3 regions of the Paenibacillus sp. FSL W7-1332 genome follow, and region 2 is predicted to be linked to each of the others. Evidence: predicted binding sites of a transcription regulator. Region 2 holds the regulator's gene; each other region holds the start of a gene.

Region 1 (10,119 bases), 650 kb from region 2:
TTACCCGGTTTACCGAGCAGCTGATATTCGCTGCCCTCAATTGCGTCGTCGAACTGGCATACAGGCCGGAAGGAACAGTACGTGCAGGCAGTCTCCTGCTGAATCCGGTACGGCACAATCGCGACATCGCCTCCCGTAATTCTGGAGCCGATATTCAGCATGTTCTCCCGCACGGCGGACAACAAGGTCTTCCACTGGTCAGGCGTTGCCACGGCCGCGCTGCTGTAGAAGCTGCCGTCCGTTTTGACGGCGACGGGCAGAATGGTCGAATGTCCTTTTTCAAGGAACGAGTCCATGAGGGAGACCGCTTCGCGGTCTGCCAGCAGCAGGCCCTTCATTTTGTATCGTTTGAGCAGCTCCTCTGCCGCCTGCTCCGGCGTCATGCCGTTTGCGGATTGCAGGATTGGATCATGAACGTGGAAATACAAGGTTCCCGCAGGCAAGGCCTGTTCGCCGAGCCAGTCCTCCGCAAACGTCAGCAGCACATCCAGATAGGTCAGCATCTGCAAGGATAACCCGTAATAGACCTCATGCAACCGCAGATCCTTCTGGCTGGATTTATAATCAATGACTCGAAGCATGATCCCATGCTCTCCGCGTGCCATGTCAACCCGGTCAATGCGCCCGACAATCTCCATCTTGACCCCGTTCGGCAATTCAAACGTCAGCGGCGGCAGCGGCTTCCCGGGACCGAAATCGAGCTCGAGACCGATCGGCTCAAATTTGCCGCGCCTTGCTTGTTCACCCAAAATTACGGACGCTCTGCCCACGATGTTTTTCAGCTTGCGCGAAATATATCCATATCGCTTGGAGCTCAGTAGAATTTCACCCTGCAGCATGGGTGCAAGCCGATCGACTGTTGCTTCCGCCTCGCGCAGGCATTCCTCCGCGGTCAGGTCTCCCCAGCTTCGATGCTGTGATTGAAACTTCACGGCCATGCTGCTTAAGGCAGCATGAAACAGCTGCCCAATGTCAGGAGCTTGAAGACGGTACAACTGCCGTTCTCTCAGCTTCAAACCATGAGAAGCAAAATGGGAAAAAGGACACGAAACAAAGCGCTCCATCCGGGATACGCTTGTCCGCAGCTTCGTTCCGTACAACTGCCTGCTGGTTTCCTGCTTAAGCGGCCGGGCTTCATTCCGGTAAGACAAGGACGAGAGCATCGAAGAAAGACGTGGCCTTAATTCCGGCTGTTCCGCATACCAGTTGTACACATGCCACCAAAAGTCCGGAATCTCCTCACCATTCCTCCAGTCACGAAGCCGCCCCGTTAAATAAGCAAGCGTCTTATCCGGACGGGCGGCATAATGCTCCTGCTCACTGGCTGATTGCCCGGCATGCGGTCTTGGAAACAATGGTACCTCTTCCATCTGAAACATCAGCTTCAAATGGCGGATGACCTCGGATGGCAGCAACGTCTTGCCTTCATCGTCCGCCGCAGGATAGCTGACCCACAGCTGATTACTGGCCGAAGTCAGAGCATTATAAATCAGGAACCGTTCATCCAGCAGTCTGCGGGATATGCTTGGAGCAAGCTCCAAGCCGCGGTCTTCGAGCTGAACACGCTCCGGTTCTGTCAGGATCCCATCGTCCTGGAACTGGGCTGGGAGAACACCATCATTAATGCCGAGCAGAAAAGCATATTTCACCCCGCCCGTCCGTGTCCGATCCATGCTGCCGATCAGCACTTGATCCAGAGAAGGTGGCACCAGAGCCATTTTCATCTCCGTAAGTCCCGTACCCAGCACGCCCGTGAACAATTCGGTGCTGAGCTTCTCCGTACCCATCATCTCCACAATCTGATCGAGCAGGTCAAGCACTGCCCCCCATACCTGGCGATGCTCCCTGGCTTCCTCAGGACGCCCGGCATCCAGGGCAGCGCGGCTTAACAGCTCGAGCTTCTCAGGAACAGCGGCTTCCTCCAGAAGCCGGTAGACTGCCGTGCTCTGATCCATCGCATTCGTTGCCTTCTTCATCCGCTTCTCAAACGCATGCAGCGGCTCCGTAATCACCTTTCTGGCATACTCAATCGCCTGCATCCCATGCGGATTTCGCACCTCACTCTCTCCGTCTTCTAATGAGAGACTTGGAATTCCCTTCCAAGGGCGTCCATCCGTCCAGCGTGTGCCCTGGATTCCGGAAGCCAGCACATGGTTTTCCAGACGGTCCATGTCCTCACGGGTAAGCGATCCGTCCAGCGGCAGCAGCAGATCCGTCTTCACACAGCGGAATACGTCCTCATAACGCCAGCGGCGTCCGATGATATCCAGCGCAGAGCGAATAAATTCGACCAGCGGATGATGGAGTTCGCTTCGCTTCTGATCCAGAAAATAAGGAACGCCGTGTTCCCTGAACAAAGGACCTATCAGATGCTCATATTCTCCCATATTCCGGACAAACACGGCCATTTCCCGGTATCTTGCTCCTTCTTCTCGAGCGAGACGCACCATTTCGCGTACAGCCCCTTCAATTTCAGCCCGGCGGTGACTGGCAGCATGCAGAAGAAGACCTGCCCTGCTGCCGTCCGGATGGCTCACTGTAACTCCGTCACGGGCAGCTTCCGTCCAACGTTTCTTCCGATCATAACCGCGCTCGAGATGGGCAAGCAGAGGGGACTCTTGAAACCGCGGAAGAACATCGGGTTGCAGAATACGATGCTCCATATCCAACCCCATCTCATCGGCAATGCCTTCAAGCTTTATGTACGTCACCGCGGTAGGATGAAAGAGATCCAGCTCATGCGGAACATTCCCGTTCGTATAAGGCTTGTCCAGTGTCAACGCAATCGTTACGCGGTTGGCATGCGTCATAATTTCCCGGAGCACCCGGTACTCCTGCGGCGTAAAGCCATGGAAGCCATCGATCCAAATGTCCGCGCGCTTGATATACTCTGATTGGGTCACGCCCTCTGCCAATGAGGCCAGCGTATCTTCCTCATCCATGTAGAACCTTGAAATCTCAAGCTCAAAATCGCGAAAAACCGTTACGATGTCCTCCAGCTTGCGCCGAAGCATCGGAGAATTCCCAGAGCCTGACAGCATCTGTCCCAGCTGCTCCTCCACGCAGGCAGCATCAATGCAATAGCGCTTCATTTCTGTATACAGCTCGCTCAGCTTACCGACAAATCCATGCTGCTCTCCCGAAGCACCGAACAATTGAAGCTCTTCTTTGCGCCTCCGCAAAATTTTGTACAGCAGCATGCGCTTGCCTTCTTCGCTGATCGCCACCTTCGCGGCCCCGCCGGTTTCCTGCATGACACGGTAAGCCAGTCGACGGAAACTGAGCACTTGCGCGCGCATCATCCCGCGAATGCCTCCCGCATTAACGAGTGCATGCTCCGCTTCATAGGACCCTTGCTCGGGAACGATCAGTATCATCGGATTCCCCTTGGGATCTTGCTCCAATCGCTCGATCATCTCTTGGCGGATCGACGTGCTCTTGCCGCTGCCCGACCTGCCAATAACAAATTGAATGCTCATGCTATGCCTCCTTTACATCGTCTCCGAAAAGGACTCCTTCACCCTTCAAAACAGCTGCGTTTCCGGTGAAATCATGCCCTTGAATCTATTAGTCAAATGCATCAAAATTCATATAAAATCCCTGTCTTGGTTCGTTCTCTATCAAAAAAGATGCTGATTACTAGTATAGCATAAGTATCGTTTGATGGAACATACGTTTGGATTTCATTCCCATTCCAAATTATTGCGGGCATACAAAAAAAGGACCCTGCCATTGTGGTTCACCCACCATGGCAAGATCCTTCGCTTCTACCGTGCTGCTGCACTTTAAAGTTTCGATTTGCTGCGCACTTCAAACACGGCAAATTTCAAATAATGCCCCTCGTCGACCCCGAGAATTTGCGGATGATCCTTGCCAGCCGCACGCCATTCCACGAGTCTCAGAATTTTTCCGGCGTCTTTTGCCGCATCCTGAATGGTCTCCAGGAACAAATCCGGCCGCATATGGTACGAGCAGCTTGCCGTAACCAAATAACCGCCCTCATTCACCAGTTTCATGCCATGAAGATTGATGTCCTTATATCCGCGGCAAGCCCCTTTAACGGCAGACCTGGTTTTGGCAAAAGCCGGCGGGTCCAGAATAACCACATCCCAGGAACGTCCGCCTCCTGCGGTCAGCGGTTTGGAGGTATCCACTTTCTGATCCCCTTGCGCACGCAACTCGCGTTCCTCCAGCCCTTTCACCTGATTGCGCAAATATTGGAAGGCATCGTCCACTACAAACTCCACGCGCTCCTGGAATCCGTTCAATTCCACATTCTCTTTGGCGCTTTCAATGGCATGCTCCGATATGTCAAGGCAGGTCACTTTCTTGGCGCCATAAAGGCAGGCATGCAGCGTGAAACTTCCCGTATGCGAAAAGCATTCCAGCACCGTGGCTCCATCCCAATAAGGAAAAGTAACTTCCTTTCCGCTTTTGTTCACCGGTAAGGTCTTCTTCTCACCGTCTCGTTCCACCGTCTGGAGCGTGATCCCGCTGCGGCTTCCCCAACCATTCATTAACGGTTTAATGGATGCCCGGTTCTCGCGCTGATCAAAGAAATATCCCGTCTTCTGGCCTTCTTCGATATCCACCTTGATCTTTAGGCCGTTCTCCGTCACCGTGACGTGGCGAGGACATTCCCCGTATAGAATACCCGTGCGCTGCTCCAGCCCTTCCAGTTCCCGGATGGACACGTCGCTTCGTTCATAGATTCCTTTCGGCTGGACCACCTCGACAAGCGCGTTCACGATGTCCTCACGGCAGCGATCCATCCCCAGCGTCAGCAGCTGCATGACCAGTACGTCATCAAAACGGTCCACAATCAGCCCCGGCAGAAAATCCGCCTCGCCATATACCAGCCGGTAGGCGTTCTCATCTCCGATAAACCGTTCCCGGTGTTTCAGGCATTCCTGAAACCTGGCGGCGAAAAAAGCCTTGTCCATCGTCTCAACGGGCTCGTACGAAACGGTGCGTACGGTGATTTGCGATTGCGGGTTGTAATAACCGGAGGCGAGAAAGCGGCCTTGATGGTTTAGTACCGATACGATATCCCCCGGCTTGGGTTCACCTTCAACAGAGGCAATCTCGCTTTTATAAACCCAGGGATGCCCCTGCTCCAGTCTCTTTTTTCGACTGCGCTCCAAAATTACCGATGGCACTGTATTTCACTCCTTAAGTTATCCCTGGCCATTTCCATAGGCATGCATGTCCGCCAAGGGTCATATACGTAATTAAGAAAAAAAGTTTATCGCCTGACTTTCACAGCAGCGGATGCTTCATATCCCCACTTTATTTCACTAAAAATGCGTGTTCAAAAAGGTCGGTTTTCAGCACCGAGAAGGTTGGATGAAGCAAGGGACTGAGGAGCGGAGCGTACGTTTGGTACGTGAGCACCAGAAGGCCCGGCTGAATTCAAAATTCGATGCTGAGTGACTTCCTGATTTACTTCGTGTTAGATATAGAATTTATTCGTTATCAGCAGAGCTGATGAAATTCTATATCGCAAGAAAACCTACCTTTGAATCGCGGTCGCTCATCCTTGATTGGCCTCGATTGGTTTTCTTATCAAAAGAGAGCTTTTTGAACAACCTCTAAAAGGAGAACATCATGCTATCCTCACTCTGGTTTCCCATCTGTTATGGTCTTGTCCTGTTCCTGTTCGGCATGAAGGTCATGGAGGTTGCCCTTCAACGCTGGGCCGGTCCGCTGCTGCATAAGTGGCTCCATAAAGCGACATCCACGCCCCTTAAGGGCATGATCGCCAGCACGGCGGTTACGGCTCTGTTGCAAAGCAGTACCGCCGTAACCGTGCTGGCAATCGGTTTTGCCAATGCCGGATTGTTAAGCCTCGCCGGTACCCTGGGCGTTATTCTCGGCACGAACATCGGCACAACGGTAACCACCGAGCTCATCAGCCTCCAGATTGGACAAGCCGCCATGCCGCTGCTTGTCCTCTCGCTAATGCTATGGGTCGGGGCCGTACTCGTCAGCGAGCGCGCGCCTTCGAGCTACGACAAGTTAAAAAACAATTTGATCCGCAGCCAGTTTTTATGCCTTGCTGTCGCCGGATTCTCGCTGGTGCTGCTTGCTATACAATTCATGCAATCCATCGGCCCGACCCTTCAGAGCCTCGGTGTGTTCCAATGGTTCCTGGACCACGCTTCGCGGAGCGTCCTCTGGGGCATTGCAGCCGGAACGATATTGACTGCTCTGATGCACAGCAGTGCCGCTGTCATCGCTATGGCTATGGGGCTTGCAGCCAGTGGCGCCCTGCCTCCGGAGATCGGCGTTGCCATCGTTCTTGGCTCCAATGTCGGCACCTGCGCCACAGCGCTTATCGCAGCCATCGGCAGTACCCGAGCAGGGCGATTCGTGGCATGGTCCCATATGGGGCTGAATATCGGCGGAGTCCTGCTCTTTACCCCGTTCATATCGGGCTTAACTGCCGTATCCGGATGGTTAGCAGCGGATCCGGCCGGGCAAATCGCCCATGCGCAAACCTTGTTTAATATCGTATGCTCGCTTATCGCGCTCCCACTATGCTATCTGCCCTTCTGGAACAAGCGGGCACAGACCTAAAATTTCATATCTTCATCCGCAGGAACGCTAACCTCGAGCAGCGTTAGCGCTTTACGCAGGATGATATCATTATTATTATATCCGTTGCTGCGCTGCTTCCTCCATGCGGCCAAAGGCTCGAACCAGTCCACCCCGTTGATTTCCTCGATTTGGGGTTTTAAGCTGCCTTTTTCTGCCTTAACCAGATAGTAATGAACTTCCTTGTCCACCTGGCCGAACTCGGGATGATGGTATTTATATGCAATAATGTCCACTGGAGAGGTGATGGATCCGACTATACCTGTCTCCTCGCAAATCTCTCGAAGTGCCGTTTGCTCGACGGTTTCACCGGCTTCCATCTTGCCTTTGGGAAGCGAGGTTTTTCCATAACGGTCCAAAATAAGCTGGATCTGAAGCGCCCCTTCATGATGACGGTATACCACGCCGCCTGCGGAAATCTGTGTATATGTCATGTTCCTATTCCTCCTTCATGTACAACAAGGATTCCACTTCCGGTAGCCAGGAAATGAAATCCTTGTCTGGTATGGCCGCTATTGGAATTACTGGGCAGCTGCCTTTAGTCCATGATCCATGACGCTGAGGAGTTCACCCTCGCATTCATTCACACCGGCTTTGGTTACTTTTACGCGGCACAGTTTGCCTTCGAGATCAGGCGATCCGTTGAATACAAGCTGCAGGTAATTATCGCTGTACCCCTGCATCTTTCCGCCGTTAGGAGCTCCCTTGTATTCGCGCTCCGGTATCACTTCCAGAATCTGACCCACAAAACGTTCAGCATAAGCAAGCTGCAACTGCTCTGACAAGTCAATCAAATCATGCACACGTGCATTCTTCACTTCCTCGTCCACCTGATCCTCCATCCGTGCCGCCGGCGTGCCGGTACGCTTCGAATACGGGAATACATGCATCTCGGAGAACTGAATTGCCTTCATCAGATCATAACCGTTACGGAACATCTCGTCGGTTTCGCCAGGGAAGCCAACGATAACGTCCGTCGTAATGCCTACATCGGGCATCGCTTGACGAATCAAGCCCATCTTGTTATAGAACTCTTCGGTTGTATATTTACGGCGCATCCGTTTCAGTACCGTATCATCCCCCGCTTGCAGCGGAATGTGAAGGTGGCGGCACATTTTACTGGAGCGGTTCAACACATCCAGCATCTTCTCATCGATCTGGCTTGCTTCGATGGAGCTGATGCGGATCCGTTCCAAACCGTCTACCCGGTCAAGATCCCACAGCAAATCGGACAATCTGTAATCTTCAAGATCATCTCCGTATCCGCCTGTGTGAATACCGGTCAGCACGATTTCCTTATACCCTGCTCCAACCAGCTGATGCGCCTGTTTGATGATGCTCTTCGGATCACGGCTGCGTGACAAACCGCGGGACCAAGGGATAATGCAGAACGTACAGAAGTTGTTGCATCCGTCCTGGATTTTCAGAAATGCACGAGTGCGTTCTGCGAAATCCGGAACGTCCATTTCCTCAAATACCCGGGTCTTCATAATATTGCGAACAGCATTAATCGGCTGACGCGTCTTTTCAATATCATGGATGAAATCCATGATTTTATCGCGATCCTGGTTCCCGATCACAAGATCCACACCCGGTATATCCAGAATTTCTGCAGGCGAGGTCTGGGCGTAGCAGCCCGTTACAGCCACGATGGCCTCGGGATTGCGGCGAACCGCGCGTCTGATCATCTGACGGCTCTTCTTATCCCCTGTATTGGTAACGTGGCAGGTGTTAATCAAATAAACATCTGCGGTTTGTTCGAAGTCCACCTGGTCGTAGCCTTCATTTTTGAAGTATTGCCAGATGGCCTCGGTATCGTAAAAATTGACTTTGCAACCCAACGTATAAAACGCTACGGATGGCATGTTCAAACGCCCCCCATTTCTCCAGATTCATATAGTGCGCAGGCAAGCGCCGTCATACCGGCAGTCTCGCAGCGAAGGATCCGTCTTCCAAGTCCAACGGATACGGCTCCTGCATCTTCGGCGGCTCGGCATTCCTCTTCCGTAAAGCCGCCCTCGGGTCCAACGACCAGCAGCAAGCTCGCCTTCTCGGCCGAATTCGACAGCGCCTGCTCTACAAAAGGCTTCAGCACGTCCCTCAGCTGGGAGCCATGCTCTTTTTCATAACAAAAATATACGGCATCATAGCCGGAAAACGCTGCAAGCAGATTTTTCCACGACAAAGGCTGTTCAACAGACGGTATCCGGTTACGATGCGCCTGTTCAGCCGCCTCTTTCGCAATCTTGCGCCAGCGCTCCAGCCGCTTTCCTTCCTTCTTGGCATCGTACTGAACAATCGTTCTGTCCGATAAAAAGGGCACAAAGGACACCGCGCCGATCTCGGTGCACTTTTGGATGACGGTCTCCATCTTATCGCCTTTCGGCAAGCTTTGAGCGATGCTCACTTGCAGACGCGGTTCCTGGGTCATCTCCATGGGTTCAATTACAACGGCAATGACACTGGCCGCCTCGATGCTTTCAATCTCCACCATGGCTTCGCGGGATGCCCCATCGCTTACAATCAATTTATCACCAAGCCTGCCTCGCATGACCTTGGTAATATGACGGGCGTCATCGCCCGTAATCTCAACACGGTCTCCCTCGAATTGTTCGGGAGTGACAAAATATCGCTGCATCTTTAACCTCACCTAACTCCAAAATCGCCAAACCACATCATACAACTTTTCGTGCTAACTGACCAGAGTAAATCAGAGCCTGTAACCGCCGGTCATCATAATGAACATGTCCAAAAATTTGGAAGACAGCGCATGTGCCGCATCATACAGGGGCTTGATCGTATAATCCTGGAACACGGGCAACAATATGATCAACAGGAAGAAAAGGATCGACCATTGCTCAAACTTCTGAATCCTCGCACTGAGACGCGGAGGCAACGCATTCTCAAGAACCCTGTAGCCGTCCAGCGGAGGCAATGGAACAAGATTGAACAGACATAGAAAGAAGTTGAGCAATATAAATATATTAAAGAACAAATGCACCGCTTGATCCGTCTTGGTAATTCCCTCTGGAGGAATAATCCCGGTTTGGTACAGAACAGCATAAATGAGCGCACCAAGTATACCTAACATAAGATTACTCAGCGGACCCACCGCCGCCACAATGATGCTCATTCGGCGCGGGTTGCTGAAGTTCTCACGATTGATCGGTACCGGCCGTGCCCAGCCAAAACCTGCAATCAGCAAGAGAATAATCCCCAGAAAATCAAAATGTACCGCCGGATTCAGTGTAACCCTTCCCAGCAGCTTGGCCGTTGGGTCTCCGAATTTATTCGCAAAATAGGCATGCGAGAATTCATGCACGGTAAAGGCAATAATTAAAGCAATCAGATAAAAAGGAAGTTGTTCCAGCGGATAAAATAACAGTTGGTCCAAAAACTCCATAATCAGTTTTTCCTCGCCACGAACGCAACCCAATCATCCTCGCGGCAGATGTCGGCAATTTCGAAACCGGAGGCAATCAGCGCCTTTTCTACGATCTCTTCTTTGTTCTTGTAAATGCC
Region 2 (10,119 bases):
TTGGTTCATTCACGTAATGGTCATTTCCAAACCTCGTTAAGTTACCTATTCCATTATATCTCATTATTCTGTTACTTCTATCTCATGCAGCTTACAATTGTGTGACGTTTATCATAGCCAGCTGCAAGGTTGAAGTCCGATCGTATAACCAACAAAAAAACAGCCGATAACCGCAGAATTCTGCAGTTATGGCTGTTCCTATGTACAGTAGAATACCAAGTATACAGGTGTAAGCTCTTTATTGCATGGTTTATAGGGATGCTACGATGGTGTGCAGCTCCGATAAATGTTTGATCTCAAACTTCGGTTGAATGGAAGGATCATGAGGTCGGTTTACCCGATTGATCCAAACGGTATGCAGTCCAGCCGCATTTCCGCCTTTAATGTCTGTGGTCAGCTTATCTCCTACCATCACGGCCTGATCCGCCTCGACACCTAACAAGTCGAGTGCATGCTGGAAGATGGAAACATCCGGCTTTCCTCTGCCAAAATCGCCAGATATGATAATATGATCAAAATAAGGAACCAGTTCTGGAACACCGTCCAGCTTCTCCTGCTGCAGATCCGGGCTTCCGTTCGTAAGAAGCAGCAGCTTTACATTCCCCTGCAGTTCCTTCAGAACTTCAAACGTTTCTTCATATACGTATGGTCTTGTTCTGCGTTCAGCAGCGAATTGTTCGGCCAACGTCTGGGCCAAGGTTTCATTATCAACGCCCAGGCGCTGAAGTCCGCGCCGCCATGATTCCTTGCGGTATACGGGTGCCAGCTCCTGCAGCTGTCTGAATTCAGGCTGTGATCCAGCCGTAAAATTAGCCCACAAGCCTTCAAAAGGGTTAATTCCGATCATTTTGGTAAAAGCAAAGGTATCATAGGATTCATATAATGCTCTCGCTTCTTCCCGTACTGCGGCCAACAGTGCTTTGGCATCAACGCCGGTCTCGTCCGCTCCGGCCTGGCAAGTCACTTCAAACGCTTCTTCCACACTACGTTCATCCCACAACAACGTATCGTCCAAATCAAACAAAACCGCAGCTATCGGCATGTCTCTCCCACTCCTCATATACACTGTGATCTCTATTTTATTTGTTAATTATGCTCCACTGGAATTTGATGAGTCTTTGCGAACTCTTCCAATCTTTCGCCCATCGCTTTCGTATCATAAAGATTCATCATGCGCGAGAATACCCAGTTGCCTGCTTTTCCCTTGCCTTGAATCACAACAGAGCCCGAAGCCAATTTGATTTTCTCGATATCGGATACAGCCAAACGACGTTCCCGATTGAACTTCATCGTGGATACGGAAGCACGCTCAATCTTCAAGTAAGGCTTGCGTAAGAAAATCATAAGCGCCAACAGAATATACAAGCTGACACCAACCCAATTCAACACGTCATTGCTTCCACCGGCTGCCTGTGACGTCGCCGTTCCGAGAAGCGCATACAAACCAGCCAATGCAACAAGCACTAACGGAAGTACATACTTACGTCCTTTAAACACGTCATGCTTATCATTAACGGCAGAGCCTTGGTACGAGGTCAGCCCCTGCTTCTTACGCTGCTTGTTGAGCTGTGACATATTTTTGTTGACTTTTCTTTCCCATGATCGTGACATATGGTTCCCCCTGGACTCAATTTCAAAATATTACCAATCCATATAAACTTGGGGTTACCGTATTCGATTCCCACGAATAATCGGCACCCCAAGTATTATAATTCTATCCTACTATCTGGTCCCTGAATCCACTGTTGTAGATCCAGATGCCAGTTCATCGACTAATGCTTTAATCGCGGGCCGCCTTTTTGTTCATTTTCATCAACCCATTCGATCGATTCCAGCTGTTGTCTAAAGTTACTGCGAATATTGTTAAGGTATATTTCCCGAAGCTCAGCCCGTTCTTTGAGCTCTTCCGCGGTCAATCCCTCACTCTTCTGTTTTCTTGCTAGTACATTGATGCGTTCAACCAAAGTATCGATGTCCATGACTTCTCCTCCAATTCCGATATCATGTATAACTTAAACATGTGAAAAAGAGCTTGTCAAGGCAACAGCGCCCTTACAAACTCTTATTAAGAACAAATATGAACATATGATGCCTATATATGGGCTCCTCATTGTTAAGAAATCAATACTCGTCTATTATAAACACGCTTATACTGCGTGAAATCACATCGTCAGGCAAGACTACAAATATGAAGCGAGAAGTTGAGACATATATAAGGAAAGAGCCTCTCGTAGTATCATCCCATTACCAGACTGGTAAAGACAACACCTCTCCGGCCTGTATATCCGGACCTTTCAATCCGTTCATTCTTCGGATGCTATCAAGATATACTCGTGTATCCATATCTGCCGGTTTATGAAGGGAAGCAATCCGCCACAAACTATCACCATATTGAACAATAACCTGCTTCTCCCCAGTAGGCTTGTCCATCCCCCCGGCAAAAACAGAGTATGCCCCTGTCCAAAAAGAAGCTACGATCAACAGGATGAATAAAAGCTTTATAAAAGGAATGGATGCCATTCTGGACTTTAATTGGTGGATCCAAGTCTCCGGGGACTTCATCGTTTGCACTGGAACGTTCTCATAAATGCTGCGGTATGTACTGTATTTCAACATGGAATCATCATCTCCCAAACAAGTGTTCTCTTATGGATTTATATTAACACGAACACTTGTTTGATTCAATACCCAAAAGAACATTTGTTCTATTTTTATTTAGAACTTATGTTTGTACGAACGGAAGTTCTATGTTATAATTTTCCCAAACGTTACTAAATGGGGTTGATACGGCATGTCGAAAATATCCAGCCGCCAGCTGGCGATCTTAGAGTTTATCCGCAACGAAGTTCGTAGCAAGGGTTACCCGCCTTCTGTCCGGGAAATCGGAGAGGCTGTCGGACTAGCTTCCAGTTCAACGGTCCATGGACATCTTGACCGTTTGGAGAAGAAAGGCCTAATTCGCCGTGACCCTACGAAACCAAGAGCAATCGAGCTGCTTGGCCAAGAAGAGTCCGATAGCGCGAATCTGTTTACCCACACCATTGCCAGAGTGCCTGTTGTTGGTAAAGTCACTGCAGGTGTTCCTATTACAGCCATGGAGAACATTGAGGATTATTTCCCGCTCCCGCAGCATTATGTAGGAGACGATAAGGTTTTCATGTTGTCGGTTGTCGGTGACAGTATGATCGAAGCTGGCATTCACAGCGGTGACTATGTCATTGTGCGCCAGCAGCAAACTGCAGACAATGGCGACATTGTAGTAGCGATGACAGAAGAAGACGAAGCAACTGTAAAGACCTTCTATAAGGAGAAGGATCATGTAAGATTGCAACCGGAGAATCCTACCTACGAGCCACTGCGCCTGAACCATGTTACGATTCTCGGTAAAGTAATCGGACTCTTCCGGGATGTCCACTAATCTCATAGATCTATGAATAAGAGGTTACCTCCCTTAATTGGATGGTAACCTCTTGCTTTTTCTATACAGATCACGAAACTTGATCATAGCTAGTTTGTATGCTCCATAATGCCTTGTTTAAGATCCAGCCGATACATCCGTGTAGGTTTATAATCCGGCGAGCCTTCCCCACCTGGTCCCTCCGTGGACTGCAGAACAAGCTTATTGTCTTTCACCATGGGTGCAGTACCTGGTCTGTAATAGGAAGTATAGGACACCGTTAATTCATCTTGAAACCTGAGCTGCACAGCCTTGCCCGTATCATGCTCCACGGCGAATGCGTAGATCTGTATGGCATGACAGTCCTGATATTGCGGTGCAAGTATAAATACATCCGCATCCTGAAACGGCAATCGAACCATATGGACAGCTGCAGAAGTTGGCTGAATAAAAGTAAGATCATCCAGCGTGGTTACTTCATCCGTAACTTCATTATAGCTATATCGTACGATGTAGTTTCCGGTAAACGATTGGTCCGTTTCGATACCGAAGCAGCTAGGAGCTCCCAGTGTCGTGATTTTTTCCTTTTCCACAGCAACCACACTGAGCCTTCCCTGATCTGTAAAGCCTTGCGCCCGAATTGTCTCCTCGTTATGTGGTGGTACATCCCCAGCTCTCTGTTGTTCCTCAACGTCAAAAGGCAGCTGTATGGCAAGTATCATAACCAGAAGCAGCAGCACGCCTGTAAAGCCAACTTGTAGATACTTTCGGCGCTTAGGCCTACCTTCGTCACGGATCACGGACATCTGGACGTTTTTTTTCATTTCAGCCGTAAATTTATCATTTGGAAAAGGTCCCTTTGAAACCCGGGAATACCAGTCTGGTTTATCCTCATTCATCTCCATTCTCCTTTAACAGGTTCTGCACTTTTTTCCTTGCCCGATACAGTCTGGATTTTACGGTACCCGCCGCTAGGTTAAGGAACTCCGCAATCTGATTGATTGACATCTCATAGTAAAGGTCCAAGATGAGCACCTCCCTAAACTTCCTGGGTAAAGTCATAATCATGGCCCATATTTCATCCGTGTACTGCCCGTCCAGATACTCCAGTTCCGCGGACCGACTTGACGCATCGATGTGCAGTCTGTCCTTAAGGGTCACTTTCCGAAAGAAAAAAGCCTTTTTGTACCGGAACGCGGTATGTCGTGTGATCGTGAGCAGCCACGTTTTTAACGACGCCTGACCGCGAAATGTATGTATGCCAAAATAAGCTTTAATAAACACATCTTGAGCAATATCGTCTGCCAGTGCTTGCTGTTTGGTCAGAAAATAAGCGTAATTCCAGATATCATTTCCGTACAAGCTCATGATTTTATCCAGTGTCTGTGTGTCCATCACCGTCATCTGCTTCAAGTATTCCAGCTCCAACCGATTCACCTCATCTAATTAGAGTCATGGAGGTCAGCAAAGGTTCCCCTCTTCCGAAAAAAACAAAAAAAAGAATCTCCCCTTATAGAGGGTGATTCTGTAGTAGTTGCATTCTATGAACGATTCTCCATAACCATAAGTCAAAATGATGACTATTATCAAACCAGCGGAGCCTCATCCCAGTCCTGTTTAAATTGGGAACCAAATCTCCGGACAGATTCCTTGTCGGCCTTTAACTGAAAATCCTGTTCCGATCCGTAAAAACGCAACTGATAGATTCCTTCTTGTTCCATGGGCTTCCAGCTCAGCTGATATAAATGTTTTTCAAATGACATAAATAAACCATCTAATTTAAAACCATTTAAGTACTCCAGCGGAAATTCAGCAGTTACCGAGATAAAGTTCCGGATCGTCAAATTCGTCCACCCAAAATTCAAATCATAAATGATTCGTTTATCCTGATAAAACTTAAAATTGACCTGGCATCCTTCATCCTCACCAGGAATACGAGATATAAAGGTGAAATCAGCTCGGGTCCCTTTCTCTTCATGGTCGTTTAGAGTCGCCATTTACTGATCTCCTTTGTTTCATCCACTACATTCATCCTGCCCCACTACTTTATATGATTTCAACTAAATCCTACAAGCCCTGTTTAAATGAGCTACCCATTCTAAAATAGGGGCATTTTGGGGGTGAAACAAGAATAACTATCATTCCACCACCATCTGCCCCCAAAAACAAAAACCCCTCACGCCTTACGGCGCAAGGGATTCCTCTATTAATACATTGTAATGTACTGATCGCGTTCCCATTGGTGAACTTGCGTGCGGTACATGTCCCATTCGATTTCTTTCAGCTCATAGAAGTGAGCCAACGCATGATCACCGAGTGCATCGGAGATGACTTCGCTGCGGATCAACTCGTTGAGTGCTTCCTTCAGGTTTGCAGGCAAGCTAGGGATGCCTTCCTCAATGCGCTCTTCTTCCGTCATCACGTAGATGTTACGGTCAATTGGAGCCGGGAGCGACAGCTCGCGCTTAACGCCGTCCAAGCCTGCTTTCAGCATGACGGCCAGAGCAAGATAAGGGTTAGCCGCCGGATCCGGGTTACGCACTTCGATGCGCGTGCTGAGACCACGGGACGCAGGAATACGAATCATCGGACTGCGGTTACTTGCAGACCATGCAACGTAGCAAGGTGCTTCGTAACCAGGCACGAGACGCTTGTACGAGTTAACCGTTGGGTTCGTGATCGCGGCAAACGCGCGTGCATGCTTAAGAATACCCGCCATATAGTGCCGAGCCGTTACGCTCAAGCCAAGCTCATCACTCTCGTCGACAAACGCGTTCTCTCCGCCTTTGAAGAGCGATTGGTTACAGTGCATGCCGGAGCCGTTCACACCGAATAGCGGTTTTGGCATAAATGTTGCAATCAGTCCATGCTGACGAGCGATCGTCTTCACTACCAATTTAAACGTTTGAATCTGGTCAGCTGCTTTAATCGCATCTGCATATTTGAAATCGATTTCGTGCTGGCCGGGAGCAACCTCATGGTGAGAAGCTTCGATTTCGAAGCCCATCTCTTCCAGTGTCAATACGATATCGCGGCGGCAGTTCTCGCCAAGATCCGTAGGCGCGAGGTCAAAGTATCCACCTTGGTCATTGAGCTCCATGGTCGGGTTGCCTTTTTCATCGGTTTTGAACAGGAAGAATTCAGGCTCCGGACCGACATTCATGGAAGTGAAGCCCATCTCTTCGGCTTCTTTCAGCGCTCTCTTCAGAATGCCGCGCGGATCTCCTGCAAACTGTGTGCCGTCAGGCATGTAGACATCACAGATCAGACGCGCAACGCGATCCTCGGATACCCAAGGGAAAATCATGAAGGTATCCAGGTCCGGGTACAGGTACATATCGGATTCTTCGATCCGTACATAACCTTCGATGGATGAACCGTCGAACATCATTTTATTATCAAGCGCTTTAGGCAGCTGGCTGACAGGAATTTCAACGTTTTTAATCGTTCCAAGCAAATCTGTAAATTGCAAGCGGATAAATCGAACATTTTCTTCTTTGGCAATGCGTAGAATGTCCTCTCTGGTATAACTCACTTTATCCTCTCCTTTTTAAATAAAAACTAGATTGAATGATGAATTACAGCATGGCAATCCTTATTTATTAAAAAACCGGGATAATTCCCCTTGAATCAATGAAACCTGACCCGGTCTTTTAGCGGTAATCAATTCCTGCTTCAGCAAACGTCGCAACTGGGACTCAGACATCTCACGGCGTCTGTTCTCGGTATCAGGAGTAATGACGGTAGCCTCTTCTGACTCCTTCGTGACAGGGTTCATTACTTGCTTAATGCCGGCGATATTAACACCTTTTTCAATCAAAGCCTTAATCTCTAGCAGTCGCTCCACATCATTGAAGGAAAACAGGCGTTGGTTGCCCGACGTACGGGCTGGGACAATTAAGTTATGCTGCTCATAATAGCGAATTTGTCTGGCAGATAGATCCGTAAGCTTCATAACAATGCCTATCGGAAATAACGCCATATTCCTCCGAATCTCATCACCCATATCTCATCAACCTTCCAAGTGGTCTATTCTGATCCTATTGTACATTTCCTGATCAACCACGTCAACCGCATGTAAGGATAACTCACAACAATTTACGATCTTTCATGCTTTGGAGGGCCATAAGCACACCATATTTAACATGGGAGTAGGTTAAGCCGCCTTGCATATAACCGATATAAGGTGATCGGATCGGCGCGTCCGCTGATAATTCGAGGCTTCCTCCCTGAATGAACGTACCTGCCGCCATGATTACGGGATGTTCATACCCAGGCATATCCCAAGGTTCAGGCACCACATGACTATCGACCGCCGCGGCCTGCTGAATCCCTTGAACAAAAGCGATCAGATGATCCGCACCGGTAAACGATACAGCCTGAATCAAATCGGTTCGCTCATCCTGCCAGCCCGGCTTGGTTGTGAATCCTACCGCCTCAAACATCGCGGCAGCATAAATGCTGCCCTTAACCGCTTGTCCAACCGTGGATGATGCCAGGAATAATCCCTGATAGATCCCTCTGGTCGTTCCCAGCATAGCCCCCACTTCTCGTCCGATGCCGGGAGCAGTCAGCCGATAGGCCGCCTTATCGACATAGGCTGCTTTACCGCATATGTAGCCGCCGGTTTCAGCAATGCCGCCGCCAGGGTTTTTGATAAGCGAACCTGCCATCAGGTCAACGCCCACCTCCGTCGGCTCCAATCGCTCCGTAAACTCGCCGTAACAGTTATCAACGAAAACGATCAAATCCTTGCGTATAGACCTGATCCGGCTGACCATGTCACCAATCTGCGATACCGTGAACGAAGAACGCCAATCATAACCTCGGGAACGCTGGATACCGATCACCTTAGTTGAAGGCGTGATGGCCCTCTCTACCCGCTCCCAATCAATCTCCCCTTGTTCGGTTAGCGCAACCTCCTGATAACCGATTCCGAAATCCCGAAGGGACCCGGTGCCGTCCCCGGGTTCGCCAATCACTTTATGGAGGGTGTCATAGGGACGGCCCGAAATATACAACAGCTCATCTCCAGGCCTTAACACACCAAACAGTGCTGTTGAGATCGTATGGGTACCGGAAGCAAAATGCGGCCTTACCAGGGCAGATTCGGCTCCAAATACGTCCGCATAGACTAAATCCAGCACTTCACGGCCGCGATCATTGTATGCATACCCGGTGGAAGCCGCAAAATGAAAATCACTCACCTGAAACTTCTGGAAAGCATCGATTACCTTCCACTGATTAAAATCAACAATAGCGTCGATCTCCCGTATACGCTGACCGATTTTGGACTCAATCTCACTGCTCAATTCGAGTATATCTTGCGAAAATCTTGCCATGACTAACTGCTCTCTCCTCTTATACACATGATGTCTCACATCTTAACATATATTTTTGTTGCATAGAACTCATCCACTTCGAGCCGCCCTGAACACGCAATATAAGCCCCTGTACAGGGGCTTATATTGCATTTCCTACCTATGACTAAGATCCATTCTGAACGTAATCATGGAGCAAATAACCCATTTTCTCATAATCCGCTTTATTGATCCGGACCTCATAGAGGATATCATTCTCATCAAAAGACTGCTCCAGCACATCTCCGACACGGTATACAACCGAATTCAGATCCCCGCGGTCAGCCGGAATCCGGAACGTCACGTTCCCTCCGGACAGCTGGTCCTGAATCGCTTCGCGTACCGTTTCCAAATCCTGATCCTCATACGCGCTGATCTTTAATTGTCCATCCCCCGTCGGCAGCATTTCCAGCTGGCCCGGCTCACAAGCATCCTTTTTGTTAAACAGAACGATCTGCGGTTTATCCGCTGCCCCCAGATCCTGGAGGATGGATTGAACGACAGCCATCTGTTCGTCCCGCATAGGCGAAGAAGCATCTACCACATGAAGGATCAGATCGGCTTCGTTGGCTTCTTCCAGCGTCGCACGGAACGCCGCTACCAGATCATGAGGAAGGTTCTGGATAAATCCTACTGTATCCGTAAGGACGACTTCTTTGCCGCTCGGCAGCTCCAGCACCCGCGAAGTGGGATCCAGCGTAGCAAACAATTGATCCTCGATATATACGTCTGCTGCCGTTAAACGGTTCAACAATGTCGACTTCCCGGCATTGGTATAACCGACGAGAGCAACCTGCACGGCCCCGCTCTTCTTCCGGCGCTCCCGATGGAGCGTCCGGTGCCGGGTGACTTCATCCAGCTGCCGCTTCAGGTCGCTGATTCTGTCCCGAATATGCCTGCGGTCGGTTTCGAGCTTGCTCTCCCCCGGTCCACGTGTCCCGATTCCTGCTCCGAGCCTGGACAGGTTCTTGCCATGTCCCGATAACCGCGGGAGCAAATAAGTAAGCTGCGCTAACTCCACCTGGATAATCCCCTCACGGGTCTTCGCCCGCTGAGCGAAAATATCCAGTATCAATTGAGTCCGGTCGATAATTTTTACATCGAGCGTTTCTTCCAGATTCCGAACTTGCGCACCGGACAATTCCTGATCAAATATGGCCGTTGTTGCGCCCAAGCCATCAATGGCCATGCGCAGCTCTTCGACCTTTCCTTTGCCGATAAACCACTTGGAATCCGGAACTTCGCGATTCTGCGTAATGACATCCAGCACCTCCACTCCTGCGGTTTCAGCAAGCTGAACCAACTCCTGGAGCGAGTGTTCCGGGTTTATTCCCGAGCGTTTAACCGCATCCGTCACCAAAC
Region 3 (10,119 bases), 2.0 Mb from region 2:
TGAGCACAAAATGTTTGAGGAGCCGGAAGGCGATATTTTTGCCAAGTTTGCCTCGAACGGCGCCTCGGCGAATGCCTTTACTAGTTTTGACCAAACGGTGTATCTCTTTTCTGCGACGGAGAACATCCATGAAAATTTGGAGACGCTGATTAATTTCGTGCAGAACCCTTACTTTACCGATCAGAACGTAGAGAAGGAAAAAGGGATTATCGGGCAGGAAATCAACATGTACCAGGACAATCCGGACTGGCGCGTATACTTCGGTCTTATCGAAGCGATGTACAAGGTGCATCCGGTGCACATTGATATTGCCGGTACGGTGGAATCCATCGGAACAATTACAAAGGAAGATCTGTATACGTGCTACAATGCCTTTTATCATCCGAGCAACATGCTGCTGTTCGTGGTGGGCGGCGTAGATCCTGTTGAAACGATGAACCTGATCCGTTCGAATCAAGCCGGAAAATCGTATGAGAAGCAAGGCTCCATCGAGCGCATATTCGATCCGGAACCGCAGGGAGTTGAAGAGAAGCGGCGAGAGAGCCGGCTGGCCGTATCCCTGCCGAAATGCCTGTTCGGCTTCAAGGAGAAGCAGGTCGGTTTAACGGCTAAGGAGCAGCTGCGCCGAGATTTGACAACGAAGCTGATGATGGACCTCCTGTTTGGATCCAGTACGGAATTGTATCAGCAGCTGTATGACGAGGATTTGATATCCGACAGCTTCGGCCATGAATATAACAGTTCACCCCAATATGCGTTCTCTGCGGTGGGCGGAGATACGAAGGATCCGGACCAACTTCTGGAGCGTATCCGCACTGAGGTGGATAAGCTAAAGGCAACCGGATTTCAGGCATTCGACTTTGAACGTGCCCGCAAGAAGAAAATGGGCGGATACTTGCGCATGCTCAATTCCCCTGAAAATATTGCTCATGAATTCACTCGCTATCAGTTCCGCGGGGCGGATTTCTTTAAGGTTCTACCGGTTTATGAATCCATTACCATAGATGATGTAAACCGCCGTCTGCAGGAGCATATCGATTGGGATCAATTGGCCGTATCGATCGTTGTGAGTCCGTAATGAAGCAAGACATGGGAAGAGAATTGAAACCGATCGGGGAAATGACGGTCCTGATCACGGGTGCCAGCAGAGGTATTGGAGCGGCTGTTGCCGAGCGTTTTGCTTCGGTACGCATGAATGTCGTTATCCATTACATGAATTCGCATGAAGCGGCCAATGAAGTTGCCCGCCGCTGTATGGCCTATGGTGCTAAGGTATTAACCGTGTCCGCGGATCTTCGCGACAAAGAGCAAATATTGCGCATGCAAGAGAAGCTTCAGAGTCATGATATGGAGCCGGATATCCTGGTCAACAACGCCGGGGTATCCCATTACGGGCTTCTGTCTGACGTGACCGAAGAGGAGTGGGACACTTTGATGTCCATTAACCTGAGAGGGATGTTCCTGTGTTCCCAGGCGTTTATGGGGCGGATGATCTCCCAGCGATTTGGCAGGATTATCAATGTGTCCTCGATCTGGGGATTGTCGGGTGCCTCCTGCGAGGTATTGTATTCAACAAGCAAAGGCGGCGTTAACGCTTTTACGAAGGCCCTTGCGAAGGAGCTTGCCCCATCAGGCGTGACGGTGAACGCCGTTGCCCCCGGCGCGGTGGATACGTCCATGCTGGGGCATTTGGAATCGGATGAGATCCGCATGCTGGAGGATGAAATTCCGGTCGGCAGATTGGCGCAGCCGGATGAGATCTCATCACTGGTGTATTTTCTGGCGCTGCCCGAGTCGGGCTACATTACCGGGCAAGTGATCAGCCCGAATGGCGGTTGGGTGACCTGATCGTCATTCGTGGTGCAATTCACCACTCATAAGGGATTGGTTACGGGGACATATTACTATTGTTACTTTAAATCTGAATTGCCACCACGCAAAAGGAGGATTTAATTCATGTCATCCGTAATCAAAAACTTTGATTCCTGGAAGAAATTTCTGGGCGAGCGCGTCGTTCAAGCCGAGAAAGCGGGTATGAGTGAAGACACCATTTCTCAGCTGGCTTATGAGATCGGTGATTTCCTCGATGAGAAGGTTGACCCGCAAAACTCATCTAACCGGGCACTGAAAGAATTGTGGGATGTAGGTAACGAGGAAGAACGCCACGTTATCGCGCGTCTGATGGTGAAACTGGCCAAGAACAACGCATAACCCTCTTGCAAAAAGCCCCCCGCCAACGGGGGCTTTTTGTCAAGAAAAAAGAATGTAATTTTCATGTCATCGTTAATACTTGCCTTTCATTTTTATTTTATATATCATTAACGTGACCCATTTTTCATTTGACCTGTTTTTGCGTGCAATTTTCGCTGGAATTTGTCGAATATTGATGGAAAAGAAGTGCAAAGAGGTGTCTTTGTGGAATCGAATCAATGGTACATGGAATACAAGATACATAAGAACCGGCCTGGTTTGCTCGGCGATATTGCTTCCGTATTAGGTATGCTCGAAGTAAACATCCTGACCATTAACGGGGTTGAAGGCCAAACTCGCGGAATGCTGCTGGAAACGGATGATGAAGAAAAAATTATCCTGATGGGCAAAATGTTAAACAAAATGAAAAATATTACGGTAACAGCCTTGAGACCCCCGAAACTGGTCGATATTTTGGCTGTCCGACATGGACGATATATTGACCGGGACTCGGATGATCGTAAAACGTTCCGTTTTACGCGTGATGAGCTCGGTTTACTTGTTGATTTTTTGGGTGAATTGTTCAAAAGGGAAGGTAATCAGGTTATCGGTCTTCGCGGAATGCCACGCGTCGGCAAAACCGAGTCCATTATCGCCGGCAGCGTCTGCGCGATGAAGCGCTGGACCTTTGTTTCCTCGACGCTACTCCGTCAAACCATTCGCAGTCAACTCTCTGAGGACGAGATGAATTCGAACAATGTTTTCATCATTGACGGCATTGTGAGCACGATCCGATCCAACGAACGTCATTATCAGCTCCTGCAGGATATCATGGGGATGGAGAGCACGAAGGTGATCGAGCATCCGGATATTTTTGTTCGCGAATCCGAATATTCCTATGAGGATTTCGATATTATAATCGAATTGCGAAACAATCCGGAAGAGGAAATCGTTTATGATACGTTCACGGGCTCTTATAGTGACGATTTATAATATTGTTTTGACTTTGACCACGAATTTCTAAAGTAGGAGGTGATGGCATGTCCGAACTGGGACAGCAATTAAGGGAGGCGCGTCTACAAAAAGGGATGAGCCTTGATGATGTGCAGGAAATGACAAAAATACGCAAGCGATACTTGGAAGCCATCGAGGCAGGGGATTACAAAGTACTTCCCGGCAGTTTTTACGTGCGGGCATTCATCAAAACCTATGCGGAAGCGGTGGGGATTGACCCGGACGAACTGCTTGAAGGCCATAAACAGGATGTGCCTAAATCCGAACCGGAAGCGACGATGGAACCGGTTATTCAAAAACGTGCCGCCAGACCTTCAGCCGAACGGAACATGAAATGGCTGCCTACACTGCTGATGTGGACATTCCCGATTTTGATCGTTGTTGTCATTTACTTGGTGGCCATCAATTCGAATGAGCCTAAGGAAGAACCTCCGGTAAGCAATAATGATCAGACGCAGACGGATCAAGCGCAAAAGCCGGAAGACACGGGCAATACGGATCCCGCCACGCCAGGTGACGGAGCGCAGGGCGGCGACAACACCACGGACGATACCGGTAATGGTAACAACGAAGGTACAGACGGTGAAGGAACAGACGCAACAGACGCAACGGACGGAACAGATGGCACGGACATCGACGAACCGGGAAATACAACGCCTGGAGAAACGACGGTGACGCAGGACCGGACGGAAGGCAAGAACACCGTATTTAAGGTAACAGGCTCGTCCGTGAAGGTTGAGATTGTGGCAACGAGCGAAGGTAAGAGCTGGGTAGAAGTGTATCGTGGCTACAATACCTCCGGAGAGAAGTTGGCTTTCCAAATGCTTGAGAATGGTGATTCTCTCAGCTTTGACCTGGATAGCCAGGGACTTTACGTGAAATCAGGGAACTCCGCTGCAACCACCATTACGGTTGGCGGCCAGCCCGTAACGGATGGAAAATCAACGTCGCGTATCTTGCTGGAGCCGGCTGATGGTTCCGCAGGCATGATGGACAACACGGGTACGGATGCCACAGGTACTACAGGTACATCGGATACGACAGATATCGAATAATTGCCTGTCCTCCAGGCCATCATAACAGCATGCAGCTGCATGCTGTTATTGCACTTCCTGGAAGAGGTGATGCTCTCGTGACGGTCAACTGGATTATATTCGGATTAGGCGTTATCGTCAGCCTCTTGGGCTACTATTTGATTCCAAGTGACTGGGGATATGGCATATTAGGCTTTGGACTGGCACATATTTTGCTCGGTATACTGAGCATGTTTCGCCGTCCGGTGCATGATGAGAAAGCTAGCAGTTGACGGAGCAGGCTTCGTTTTCGCCGGATGTTGGCGATAAGCGGAGTCTTTTTCGTTCACATTTATCCCGCTGATCTCGTAGAGGATTAGACTTGGCTCACGGTTTTACCTATAATAGAAGCATTATCGCCAAATGAAAGGAAGGATTCACCATGGCTTCAGAAAACTCATTTGATATCGTATCCAAAATGGATATGCAGGAACTTAACAATGCGGTTAATCAGGCGGAGCGGGAGATCGAGAACCGTTTTGACTTCAAGGGCAGCAAGAGCAGCTTGAAGCTGGACAAGGACGCACTGGTCATTGCATCCGATGACGAGTACAAACTCAACGCCGTTATTGATATTTTGCAAACCAAGATGGTGAAACGGGGCTTGTCGCTGAAAAATGTGGAGTACGGCAAGATCGAGCCGGCTTCCATGGGTACCGTTCGCCAGCGCCTGACCTTAAAGCAAGGAATCGATCAGGAAAATTCGAAAAAGATCAACATATTGATCCGTGATTCCAAGCTGAAGGTCAAGAGTCAGATTCAAGGTGACCAAATTCGGGTAACCGGAAAAAGCAAGGATGATCTTCAGCAGATCATGCAGCTGCTTCGCAAAGCGGATCTTTCTCTGGACCTGCAGTTCACGAATTTTAAATAAACGCCGCCACAGGCTCATATAGGATGGGATGGACAGGTTTGTTTCTTTTGACAGGGCGTGAGCGGAAATATTATACTAAAAAACGATATATAAGGATTAACGTATACATAGATTACTGGGGGATGAATATGACAGACAGCGCTTCACGCTTCGAACCCTTTAGGCTCTTGGGAAGAGCGACCCTATTGAAGTACAGATGGATAACAGTCGCGGGGTCTGCGAAAATTTCAAGACAACCCGTTGCAAGGGAGGTTGCCCCATGAATTTACCCAATCGTATCACGTTGGCCCGCATTTGCTTGATCCCTGTCATGATGATTTTCCTGCTGGTGGATTTTGATTTTTATCCGGCTCCTATTGTGTGGAATGATTTCGTCCTTCCCTACAACCAATTGATTGCAGCATTGATATTCATACTTGCAGCAAGTACGGATGGGATTGACGGGTATTTGGCCCGGAAAAACAATATGGTGACGAACCTGGGTAAACTTCTGGATCCGCTTGCGGACAAACTGCTGGTGGCAGCCATCCTCATATCGCTTGTGGAGATGGGCAAATGCGAATCCTGGATTGCTGTAGTCATCATCAGCAGAGAATTCGCGGTTACTGGCTTGAGACAAATTGCACTCCTGGAAGGTTCCGTCGTTGCAGCAGGTCAATCGGGGAAAATCAAGACGGTGATTCAGATTGTGGCGATTGTCGCGCTTCTGATCAATAATTTCCCGTTTGTATTCTTGGGAATTCCGTTTGATGTCATTGCAATCTGGGCTGCCGCGATGATTACGATCTATTCGGGAATCGAATATTTTGTCCAGAACAGGCATCTTCTCAAAGGTGCCGGGGCGTAACGGCAATAGGAGCAATCCTATTGCTTTTTTCTTCCGCAGGGTAAGAACTTTATGAAAGCGGGTATTTGTGAAGAGATAGCAGACACAGGAGGATGGACGAATCATGAAAGCAGAAATCATTGCAGTTGGAACCGAACTTCTTCTTGGACAGATTGTGAATACCAATGCACAGTATTTGTCCAGGCAGCTTGCTTCAATGGGAATCGATGTATACTATCAAACCGTTGTCGGGGATAACATGGAGAGGCTCAAGGAGGCCTTGCGGCTGTCCAGCAGCAGAGCCGATATCGTTCTTCTGTCCGGTGGTCTGGGCCCCACACAGGATGACCTGACAAAGGATGCGCTCGCATCTTTTCTAAATCGTTCATTGCATATTGATCGGATGGCCATGGATCGGATTGAACGCTTTTTCCATGAACGAGGATCCGTAATGACCGAGAACAATCGGCGCCAGGCTCTGGCCATCGAGGGCGGGACTCCGCTTCCGAACGAAACAGGCCTCGCCGTCGGGAATGCGGTATCCTATGAAGGGACTCATTACATTGTGTTGCCGGGTCCGCCGAAAGAGCTGATGCCGATGTTTGAGCAGGAGGCCAAGCCTTGGCTTCTGCAGCATGTGCTTACGGAAGAGCTTCCCATCTATTCAAAGATGCTCAAATTCGCAGGCATCGGGGAGTCCGCGCTTGATAAGCGCCTGGAGGACCTGATTACGGCCCAGACCGATCCGACGATTGCGTTGTATGCCAAGGAGGGGGAGGTCACCGTCCGGATCTCCACGAAGGCAGCCAGCGAGGCTGAGGCCATGGTGCGGCTGAATGAACTGGAAGCCCGGATCCAGGAGAGAGGCCCGGAATTTATGTATGCTAACGAGGATGTGCCCATTGAGAAGGTCATCGTCGATATGATGGCGGATCATAGCTGGACGCTGAGCGCTGCGGAGAGCTGCACGGGAGGCCTTGTAGCGGAGACGCTGACCTCTATCCCCGGGAGCGCGTCCATGTTCCTTGGCGGGATCATCTGTTATACCAATCAGATCAAGGAGAAGCTTGTGCATATCCCGCATGCGCTGCTTGAGGGGGATGATGCGCCGGGAGCCGTCAGTGCAGAGGTTGCCGAAGCGCTTGCGGATCATGTCCGGATGGTAACCGACAGCGACTTTGGTTTATCGGTAACGGGCGTGGCAGGTCCAGGGTATGCTGAACGCAAGCCTATAGGTCTGGTTTACATTGGATTGTCTCAACGGGGAAAAGAAACGGAAGTGCACGAGCTGCACCTTCAGGGTAACCGTGAAACGATCCGGCTCCGAGCTACGAAGGCGCTGCTCTACCGGCTTTGGCAGCGTCTTGTTGCCTCCAAACAGGTTTAGGGTTGCAGAATAGGGATATCCGCTATTCGAAAAAAGTAAATAATTTACACCTTGCTTGGCAGCTCTTCTTGTATTTACGAACGGTTCCAAGTATAATGGGAAATACGGAAGAACCGTGGCATATCGTATGATGTTGCCACGGTTCTTGTTGTTTATACATAAGGCATGGAGCATATACGGGAAGGGGTGCGGAATAAAAAAAAACGAATGTATGTTCGAAAAAAAGCTTGGCAAACGTGTCAAAACAAGGTATGATATGACTATCAACAGTGAAGGGTTGTGGAACAATTGTCAGATCGTCGTGCTGCGCTGGAAATGGCGCTTCGTCAGATAGAGAAACAGTTCGGAAAAGGTTCCATCATGAAACTGGGTGAATCCACCCACATGCAAGTAGAGATTGTGCCGAGCGGATCGTTGGCATTGGATATAGCTTTAGGAACCGGCGGCTTGCCTAGAGGCCGGATTATTGAAGTATATGGACCGGAATCCTCCGGTAAAACAACAGTAGCCCTCCATGCGATTGCGGAAGTTCAGAAGGCTGGTGGACAGGCTGCATTTATCGATGCCGAGCATGCTCTGGATCCATCGTATGCAAGCAAATTGGGCGTTAACATTGATGAATTGCTGCTCTCCCAACCGGACACGGGTGAGCAGGCGCTGGAAATTGCGGAAGCTCTGGTACGCAGTGGTGCAGTTGATATCATCGTTATTGACTCGGTTGCTGCACTGGTACCAAAAGCTGAAATTGAAGGCGACATGGGTGACTCCCACGTAGGTCTGCAAGCTCGTCTGATGTCCCAGGCTCTTCGGAAATTGTCGGGTGCTATTAATAAATCGAAAACAATTGCCATCTTTATCAACCAGCTTCGTGAGAAGGTTGGTGTTATGTTCGGTAACCCTGAGACGACTCCAGGTGGACGTGCTCTGAAGTTCTACTCGACGGTTCGTTTGGACGTGCGTCGAATTGAGAGCATCAAGATGGGCAACGATGTGGTGGGTAACCGCACACGGATTAAGGTTGTTAAGAACAAGGTAGCGCCACCTTTCAAACAGGCTGAGCTTGATATTATGTACGGTGAAGGCATCTCTAGAGAGGGAAGCCTGATCGATATCGGAACGGAACTCGATATCGTGGATAAGAGCGGCGCATGGTATTCTTATTCAGGTGACCGTCTTGGCCAAGGACGGGAGAATGCGAAGCAATTCTTGAAAGAGAATCCGGAGATCGCTAGTGTTATCGAGAACAAAATTCGTGAAGCGAGCAATCTGACCACGGCTGTTCCTGAGCCTTCCGAGAAGGATAAGGAACAAGAGGAATTAGAAGAGCAAGAGTTGTTTAAAGTAGAGTAGTTCATTGCTGGTTATCGATTACAGTGTTGAGGACCGTCCGGTGTTTGTAACGCCAGACGGTCTTCTTTGCATTTATTCAGACTTCCAGATGCAGTCTTGGTTATTTTACTCAGAAATGGTGCGGTAGTGAGAGGAGCGACATATGGAAGAAGAGAATAAGGAAATGTCGGAGCAGGCAGAAGCATCAGGTATAGGGCATTTTCCGGACCATGAGGATTTGATTGTAACGTCAGTCGAAATGCTGAAAAAGCCCAAGCACCGATACCAAATCGCGTTTGGTCCGTACCTTATGACCGTTCATGAAGATGTGATGCTGAAATACCGGATGTTCAAGGGGAATGTTTTTCGCAAGGAAGAGCTTGAGGAAATTATCGTGGCCGATGAACGACAGAGGGCTTATGTAGAGGCGCTGAATCATCTGTCCAGGAAACCCAGAACAGCCAAGGAGATCACCCAGCGTCTGCAGCAAAAAGGTTTCGAGCCGAGTTGCATAGAGACAACGCTGGAGCGATTGGAGAAGGACAAGCTGATTGATGACGCGTTATACGCCAAGATGTGGACAGAGCAGCGAATGACAAGCCATAAGAAGGGGAGGCTGTGGGTCAAACAGGAGCTGAGACAGAAGGGAATCGGCACGGAGCTGATCTCCGAGGCTTTGGGCGAGATCAGTGCAGATGCCGAATTGGAGAGCGCGCTTGCCGTGGGACGGAAAAAATGGCAGCAAACCCATGGAGAGTTGCTGGATCGCAAACGTAAAACGGGAGCATATTTAATGCGTAGGGGCTTCGGCGGGGATCAGGTGCGTCAGGTGCTCAAGCGTCTGGTTGACGAGGATCAGGAAAAGGGCGAGTGGGACGACGAGCTGGAAGATTTCGAATAAAGGGCAGTTTGGATACTTTTTCGTGAAAGAAATGGTTTCATTGGATGAAACTGACGTTTACCCATTGCTTTCCCTTGACAATATCTTTTTATAAATACTAAAATAAATATGAATCTTTTTATCATAAATTAGAATCCTTTTTCCTTCCAAAAAAGTGACTACTTTGTGAAAGATTCTTTAATCGCCAATTCATAGTGAAATGTATTCCGCTGGCTAAGGCGGGATTTGCGTACGTGATACGGCGTGCGCAGTATGGACGGCAGCTTCCACTGCCGGAAAATTTTATGTATGAATGAGTAACCTGACAATTGAACATTTCCCAAGGAATGCCTTGGAGGAAACAACGAGGAGGTGATCAGATGCATCCAATTTGGTGGATCATAATCGTTCTCGCTGTAGCCGCTATATTCTTTGGGTTCGGTTATTTTATTCGCAAATCCCTTGCAGAAGCTAAAATTTCCAGTGCCGAGCATGCCGCTTTGCAGATCGTAGAAAGTGCGAAGAAGGAAGCAGAAGCATTGAAGA

The links. Region 2 encodes LexA, which represses DNA repair genes until DNA is damaged. Its sites were predicted from a motif close to CGAACATATGTTCG; they were not measured.
Positions count from the first base shown of each region.
Region 1: addB (helicase-exonuclease AddAB subunit AddB) is a predicted target of LexA. The motif match lies at 3,666-3,679, and genes of this name have one in related genera.
Region 3: recA (recombinase RecA) is a predicted target of LexA. The motif match lies at 7,569-7,582, and genes of this name have one in related genera.

Region 1 is NZ_CP150209.1:2,165,786-2,175,904, reverse strand. Features, by position in the region: gene addB (helicase-exonuclease AddAB subunit AddB) at 1-3,479, opposite strand, end outside; gene MKX98_RS09435 (class I SAM-dependent rRNA methyltransferase) at 3,786-5,159, opposite strand; gene MKX98_RS09430 (Na/Pi symporter) at 5,608-6,579, shown strand; gene MKX98_RS09425 (NUDIX domain-containing protein) at 6,576-7,031, opposite strand; gene mtaB (tRNA (N(6)-L-threonylcarbamoyladenosine(37)-C(2))-methylthiotransferase MtaB) at 7,119-8,462, opposite strand; gene MKX98_RS09415 (RsmE family RNA methyltransferase) at 8,465-9,235, opposite strand; gene MKX98_RS09410 (site-2 protease family protein) at 9,308-10,000, opposite strand; gene prmA (50S ribosomal protein L11 methyltransferase) at 10,003-10,119, opposite strand, start outside.
Region 2 is NZ_CP150209.1:2,815,301-2,825,419, reverse strand. Features, by position in the region: gene MKX98_RS12570 (HAD family hydrolase) at 251-1,042, opposite strand; gene MKX98_RS12565 (hypothetical protein) at 1,087-1,611, opposite strand; gene MKX98_RS12560 (DUF896 domain-containing protein) at 1,773-1,979, opposite strand; gene MKX98_RS12555 (LysM peptidoglycan-binding domain-containing protein) at 2,245-2,616, opposite strand; gene lexA (transcriptional repressor LexA) at 2,792-3,418, shown strand; gene MKX98_RS12545 (hypothetical protein) at 3,508-4,221, opposite strand; gene MKX98_RS12540 (sigma-70 family RNA polymerase sigma factor) at 4,289-4,825, opposite strand; gene MKX98_RS12535 (hypothetical protein) at 4,984-5,394, opposite strand; gene glnA (type I glutamate--ammonia ligase) at 5,604-6,932, opposite strand; gene MKX98_RS12525 (MerR family transcriptional regulator) at 6,993-7,403, opposite strand; gene MKX98_RS12520 (methionine gamma-lyase family protein) at 7,486-8,739, opposite strand; gene hflX (GTPase HflX) at 8,885-10,119, opposite strand, start outside.
Region 3 is NZ_CP150209.1:4,809,006-4,819,124, reverse strand. Features, by position in the region: gene MKX98_RS21610 (pitrilysin family protein) at 1-1,078, shown strand, start outside; gene fabG (3-oxoacyl-ACP reductase FabG) at 1,078-1,848, shown strand; gene MKX98_RS21600 (DUF3243 domain-containing protein) at 1,957-2,211, shown strand; gene MKX98_RS21595 (DUF3388 domain-containing protein) at 2,416-3,183, shown strand; gene MKX98_RS21590 (helix-turn-helix domain-containing protein) at 3,231-4,259, shown strand; gene MKX98_RS21585 (DUF4175 domain-containing protein) at 4,337-4,510, shown strand; gene MKX98_RS21580 (YajQ family cyclic di-GMP-binding protein) at 4,660-5,151, shown strand; gene pgsA (CDP-diacylglycerol--glycerol-3-phosphate 3-phosphatidyltransferase) at 5,411-5,998, shown strand; gene MKX98_RS21570 (competence/damage-inducible protein A) at 6,102-7,364, shown strand; gene recA (recombinase RecA) at 7,653-8,714, shown strand; gene MKX98_RS21560 (RecX family transcriptional regulator) at 8,857-9,594, shown strand; gene rny (ribonuclease Y) at 9,954-10,119, shown strand, end outside.